DNA from 2 places in the Lysinibacillus sp. Ag94 genome. Region 1 is predicted to be linked to the other one. Evidence: riboswitches for the same ligand, from Rfam matches in the RefSeq annotation. Region 1 holds a riboswitch; the other holds the start of a gene.
The links. A riboswitch is a leader RNA that binds a small molecule or an ion and turns the genes downstream of it on or off. The one in region 1 is predicted to bind lysine.
Positions count from the first base shown of each region.

Region 1 (3,647 bases):
AGAAACCACCTTATTAGTAGAGAAAGGCAGCTCACTTTAACTTCCTTTACTGTCTAAACATCGACTGTAATAGAGGAACTCAGGCTTTTGTGCAAGTACAAAGCACCTCATGATTATACCTAGGCATAGATCATGAGGTGCCATTTTTAATTTACATATTCATTTTTAGAAGCCTTAAATGAACATATGAAGAGTATCAATACAACGACAACAAATAACCAACCAGCGGTATTCCAGCCACCGAATAAATCATGTAAATAACCAAATAAGATTGGACCGATTGCGGCTAATAAATATCCTAATGATTGTGCAAATCCTGATAAATCGGCTGCCTCAAAAGCTGTACGGGTACGTAATGTAAAGAACATCATCGCTAATGCAAATGATGCACCTCCGGCTAATCCTAGTAGTACCATCCACAGTACAGCAAGGCTTGTCCATTCCATGACTACTCCGATAAAGCCAATTAAGTAAAATAGCGTAAACATTAAAACGAGAGGACGTTGAGATGTCATTTTACTAGCGATAATAGGCACAGCTAATGCCATTGGAACTTGTGAAAATTGCATGATGGAAAACATCCAGCCCGCACGATCTGCAGCTAATCCTTGTGATATATAAATTTCAGGAATCCAAGCGGCAGTTGTATAGAATAATAATGACTGAAATCCCATAGCTCCCGCTACTGCCCAAGTAACAGGTGATTTCCATAATGGTGTACGTTCTTTCGTAGTCTTAACAGTCGGTTCAGGCTTATTAAATTGCAACTGTGGAATCCAAATTACAATGGTTAACACCACAAGAACAAGTGAGATTGCCAGTGCGCCTTGCCAACCAAGTGATGAATTGGCAACAGGATAGCTAATGCCAGCACCGAGTCCAGCCGTTAAATTCATCGACATTGTGAAAAATGCCATAAGTAAACCTACGTGATAGGGAAATTTTAATTTAAGTAATCCTGGAATTAGTACATTACCGAATGAAATGGCTATACCAATTAGCATCGTACCAAATACGAGTAAACTAGTTGTGCCAACGGAGCGTAGTACAATTCCTCCTCCTAAAAGAACAGTTGATAACAATAATGTTAATTCTAGTCCAACTTTACGTGCGACAACTGGTGCGAATGGTGAAATGATTGCAAATGCTAGCAATGGGATCGTTGTTAGAAAGCCTGCTAGTATATTGGATATGCCGAGGTCTTCGCGAATAAAGGAAATAATTGGTCCAACAACTGTTAGCGGCATCCGTAATGTCGAGGCAATACAAATTACGCCGATAACGAGTAATAAGGTTGTGCCTTTCCAATTAATTTTTCTGCTAGGATAAGTATCGGTATGTTCATGAGTAGTCAAATAAATCCCCCCCTTGATAGAACAATTCTGATTGAATCACTATACCACTTTATCACACAAATAAAAATAGTGGAAAATTCGCAAAAAATAGAATATTAATCAGGTTATTGAAATGCCATAGGTCGTATGTTAAACTAATACCCATCATAAATTTAATATTTAATGCCTCATGTTTGTATTGAGGTAGAGGTCGCGGTATTTAAGAGTATGTTAATGGAAATGACAAGCATTAGAGAAATTAGCTGAAAGGAAATACTGCCGAAGTGTGAGGGGACTTGAAAACCTCATGCTGGGGCTGTCTCCGAAAGGAACAGAACTGTCACGTTTGAACAACGTGTTGAGCTATCATTTTGAAGGAACAGAGGATTTACTTAGCCATCACAGCAACGTTCATGTGATGGCATTTTTTTGCCTCTTAAAAAGGAAGGAAGCTATATCGTGAGTGAAATAAAAGTCAATCAGCTCGGTCATAAAGCACCGAAGCTGAAAAAAGAATTAAAAAGCCGTCATATTACAATGATTTCATTAGGCGGTACAATCGGTACAGGGCTGTTTTTAGCTAGTGGTGGTGCCATTGCGCAAGCAGGCCCTGGCGGTGCACTACTCGCTTATGCATTAATCGGTATCATGGTGTATTTTTTAATGACGAGCTTAGGAGAAATGGCAGCTTATATGCCATCATCAGGCTCTTTTAGTACGTATGCTACAAAATTTGTAGATCCAGCTTTAGGTTTTGCACTTGGTTGGAACTATTGGTACAACTGGGCAATTACAATCGCAGCAGAAATTTCTGCCGTCTCATTAATTATGAAATATTGGTTCCCAGATAGCTCATCAGCACTTTGGACTGTTTTATTTATTGCTGTAGTTTTAACGTTCAATCTATTATCGGTAAAAAGCTATGGTGAGAGTGAATATTGGTTTGCGATGATAAAGGTTGTCACAGTAATCATTTTTATTATCATCAGTTTTTTAATGATTTTTGGTATTTTAGGAGGACAAGCTCCTGTAGGCTTTACGAATTTCTTCATTAGTGATGGACCATTCCACGGAGGTCTCCTTGCTACATTTGGTATTTTCTTGGCTGCGGGATTCTCGTTCCAAGGGACAGAGTTACTTGGAATAACAGCAGGTGAAACGGATGACCCTGGTAAAAATATTCCGAAAGCCGTTAAGTCTGTTTTCTGGCGAATTCTTTTATTCTATATTTTAGCGATTGCTGCAATTGGGATGCTGATTCCCTTTACAGACGCACGTTTATTATCAGAAGATATCGCTGTTTCACCATTTACACTGGTGTTCGATCGTTTAGGAGTTGCCTTTGCTGCATCATTGATGAATGCAATCATTTTAACGGCAATGCTGTCAGCAGGGAATTCAGGGCTTTACGCATCGTCACGTATGCTTTGGCAATTAGCGGTAGATGGACATGCACCGAAAATTTTCACTAAACTAAGCCGTCGAGGTATCCCGATTTACGCATTACTGGCAACTTTAGCTATAGGCTGCCTAGCATTTTTAGCTTCATTCTTTGGTGATGGTGTAGTCTATATATGGCTTCTAAATGCCTCAGGGATGTCTGGCTTTATTGCCTGGTTAGGTATTGCATTTAGCCATTATCGTTTCCGTCGAGCATTCGAGGTACAAGGCTTAGATCCGAAATTATTGCCGTATAAAGCAAGGCTATTCCCATTCGGCCCGCTATTTGCCTTTACGGTTTGTATGATTGTTGTTATTGGACAAAACTACAATGCCTTTATGGGTGAAACAATAGATTGGTACGGAGTCCTTGTCTCATATATCGGTATTCCACTGTTCTTACTGTTATGGTTTGGCTATAAAATTAAGCATAAAACAAAAATGCTTCCATTAGAGCATTGTGATTTAAAAGTCGAACAATAAAAAATAAAACTGTCCTGTGAGTCATAGAAAATGACTTGCAGGGCAGTTTTTTTAGTTAAATAATAAATTTGTAATTCTAGACGTACAATCAAAATACACCAAGTGAACGACTCGAGAATAAAAAGAGAACTTTAGTTTGTCCAATCGTCGCCCACTTTTGAAGCGTAACCTTAATATGGTAAACTGATAGATAAATAACACATCAGCAAATTTTGGGTAAGACATTAAATTGGAGTGGAAGCTGGACGACTCCTTTGGGATTAGCGTCACAGATGAGACCTTGGAGCGTAGCGAATGTTATCAGTGCGGAAGTGAAGCGGCATTAACGAAAGCGCCTGCCAGTATGAAAATCAGTCCCTTGTTATGGTGATGATACAAAGAAACGGCAAG
Region 1 covers NZ_CP096780.1:203,176-206,822, forward strand. Annotated here, with positions in the region: gene MY533_RS00995 (nitric oxide synthase oxygenase) at 1-17, shown strand, start outside; gene MY533_RS01000 (CynX/NimT family MFS transporter) at 147-1,355, opposite strand; lysine riboswitch at 1,532-1,708, shown strand; gene MY533_RS01005 (amino acid permease) at 1,794-3,257, shown strand.

Region 2 (3,647 bases), 1.4 Mb from region 1:
ATTGAACGTCAAGAAGAACGCACAATAGGAGCATGTGAGGCGCTCGGTGAAGCTATGGGCATTTCTGCACCTTTACGGATTGAGGCTTTCGATAATAGTCATATGCATGGGACAGATGCTGTATCTGCAATGGTTGTCTTTATCGATGGAAAACCTGCAAAGAAGGAGTATCGAAAATACAAAACACGGACAGCAGCCAAGCATGATGATTACGGGGCGATGCAAGAAGTAATTCGCCGTCGATACACACGCGTATTAAAAGAGGGTCTACCTTTACCGGATTTAGTACTAATAGATGGCGGCAAGGGGCAAATGGAAGTCGCGCGAGAAGTATTAGAGGATGAACTCGGCCTTGTTATTCCAATTGCCGGATTAGCAAAAGATGAAAAGCATAATACGTCACAGCTTCTATTTGGTGATCCAGCTGAAGTAATTGCGTTAAAGCGAACAAGCGATGGATTCTACTTACTACAGCGAATCCAGGACGAAGTACACCGTTTTGCTATTACCTTCTTACGACAACAGCATGAGAAACATGCAATACAATCTGTCCTCGATAATATAGAGGGCATTGGTCCGAAGCGAAAACAACAATTACTCAAGCATTTTGGCTCTGTCAAAAAGATTCGCGAGGCAAATGTGCAAGCCTTACAGGAAGCAGGGATGCCTGCTAATCTGGCTAGCAATATTTATGATTATTTTCATCCAGTAGAAGACTCTCACCTCTAAAGGTGGTGGGATGAATGTAGATAGAATTCCTTTTCAATGGGTGTATAAACATCTACAGTCTAAAAACTCCACGTACTGTGGCAACGACTGAGTGACCAACATCTTGCTGTTGCGCTGCCGCTGCGCTTTCGTGCAAAAAATAGCTATTGGCCAAAAGCCTCCGAACTTAATTACGCCAAGGCAAAATTGATATTCAATAAGATCCATTGTCAAAGGATTAGGCGTATGCTAAGGTTGTATATAACATAGCTTTTTAATATAGCAATGTTTTTTAGTAGTTTCTATTTATTAAAATGGGAATTTCTTCACTAAGGTTCAAATTAAATACGATCACTATTTAGTGATGATAGAGGTGCAAGGTTCAAGAGTAGTACATTCGAGGACGAACAAGTCCGGTGAAAATGTATGAAAGGGGAACTTGCCGAAGTGGAGCATCGTTGTTTCCGATGCTGCGCTGGTTTTACATTTAAGAGATGTAAGACTGTCGATTCTAAACGTTTCGGAGGGCTATCACACATGCGCAAGTTACTTTATTGTACATGTTATAGGCAGCTTTCACGTTATGTGAGAAGCTGCCTTTTTAGATTTTCTCGAAACAACATTTTTTCAAGGCTGTTAGGCGTTTGCTTTTGTCATGTTATTAAAATTGCAAAAGTATCGCTGCTTTTAATCAGCGAAATGATTGAATACGAAGGAGAATGATAAAAATGGCGAGAGTTGTGATGAAATTTGGTGGTGCTGCATTCGCATCAACAGAGTGCATTCAAAATGTTGCGAAAAAGGTGATTGCAGAAAGGGAAAGAGGTTTTGATGTTGTCGTTGTCACTTCAGCTATGAGGGGAATGGCTAAAGAATTAGCAAAGATGGCTCGTGATTTGTCAGACCATGCATCTAAGCGTGAACTAGACGCACTATTTTCAACAAGCTCACAACTTACAAGTACATTAGTGGCAATTGCTATACAGGAGAAAGGATATGATGCCGTGTCATTAACGGGCTGGCAGGCAGGCATTGAAACCGATGCTATGTATAGCAATGCCCGTATTGAGGAAATGAATGTTAGTCGAATTGAAGAGCATTTTGCACAGGGGAAAATCGTTATCGTTGCTGGGGAACAAGGTATCGATAATTCACGGAATATTACGACGTTAGGTAAAGGTGGTGCGGAAACGTCGGCTGTAGCAATTGCAGCAAAATTGAAGGCGGAGCGGGTAGATATTTACACGAATGTGGACGGCATCTATACAGCTGATCCAAATCATGTTGCTGGGGCACAAAAACTAAAAGAAATTTCCTATGATGAAATGCTAGAGCTATCAAACTTAGGGTCACAAGTTTTACACCCGCGAGCTGTAGAGTTAGCAAAGAAATTTCAAATCCCAGTTATCATTCGCTCGGGAGAAATAGATACTGTAGGTACTGTATTGAAGGAGGAAGTTGAAATGGAAAAAAATTTAATTGTACGAGGTGTTGCCTACGAGTCAGACGTTATTCGCTTAACAGTTGGTTATGATGCTTATTCTAATGCTTCGTTAGCAAATATGTTCACAATACTTGCAGAAAATCGCATAAACGTCGATATAATCGTACAAGCAATAATTGATGGTTTAAAGCCGATGGTATCTTTTACTATTTTAAAAGAGGAGTTCGCTGAAGCATTACGTGTTCTAGAAGATAGTAAATTATCACTAGGGTTTAGTTTTGCTGATTTTGAAATTGGCTTAGCAAAGGTTTCTATTATTGGCTCGGGGATGGCATCTAACCCAGGGGTGGCTGCAAGGATGTTTGATCGTCTACGTCGTGAAAATATCCCTGTAAAAATGGTAAGTACTTCTGAAATAAAAGTGTCTGTTGTTGTACCTCAGGACGAAATGATTCGTGCAGCAAATGCATTACATGATGAATTTAATTTATTTCAGGAAGTGTCTTTTGTACCGAAAGCGTAGCGACAGGTACAGAAATCTCTCAGGGGAGCTAGTCACTTTTAAGCGGCGTGGATAGAGCAGCCAAAGCGACGGATAGAGATTGTAGAACAAGCGCTTTACATATAATGTTGAAAAAGATGTGCCAGTAAAATGAGGGCACTGAAAAAGTCTATATCTTCTCACATCGCGAGGTATTTAACGAGTAAATCGTTGAATACCTCGCTTTTTTCATTTGGCAGTTGTTTTCCGAAGCATTCCGCTCGCTTTCCGCGGGCGAGCGCCGAGCCTCCTCTTACGCTTCGCTTCGTGCGGGGTCTCGTCTGTGTCGCTTTCCCGCAGGAGTCGAGCGATGCTTCTCCAAACAACGCAATGTATCACACTATTATTTTAGTCACGCTTTCCTTTATAATAAAAATGTGCAGGTGGTGCCCCCGATGATTTCAAATCAAGAAACCCTTCATTTAAGTCCATATATGGCGATCTACGATATTGTTGTGCCAAAAGATAATATACTTCATCAAATCAATGAACTTGTTGATTTTTCATTCATTTTAGAAGAGTTAAAAACAAAATATTGTTTAGACAATGGACGTAATGCCATTCCTCCAATTCGTATGTTTAAGTACATCTTTTTTCTTCGGGTATAAGACACATATCGCGTGCTTGTGGCAAAGTTGAATCCTATTCTTACACAAGGACCACGAAAAGAAGAAGACAAGTTTGAGTTTAATAAAGACGCTGTAATGTTTGTTTGTAAGGCCGGTCATCTCGCGACAAGAAAAGCACGTACGGGTAAAAAAGGAACGAGTATGAGTCAAAGTCAGACATTTTATTTTGACATTGAAAAATGCAAAGTATGTCCAATGAGAGATGGCTGTTATAAAGAAGGCGTAAAAAGTAAAACATATTCTGTCACAATGAAGTCGGATACACATGCCGAACAAGAGGCATTTCAAAATACGGAAGCATTTAAGCAATTAGCCGCAAATCGCT
Region 2 covers NZ_CP096780.1:3,485,020-3,488,666, reverse strand. Annotated here, with positions in the region: gene uvrC (excinuclease ABC subunit UvrC) at 1-729, shown strand, start outside; lysine riboswitch at 1,069-1,247, shown strand; gene MY533_RS16175 (aspartate kinase) at 1,437-2,675, shown strand; gene MY533_RS22380 (transposase) at 3,089-3,301, shown strand; partial or broken gene MY533_RS16170 (transposase) at 3,317-3,647, shown strand, end outside.
Region 2: linked by a shared signal. The riboswitch ahead of MY533_RS16175 (aspartate kinase) and the one ahead of MY533_RS01005 (amino acid permease) in region 1 are both predicted to bind lysine.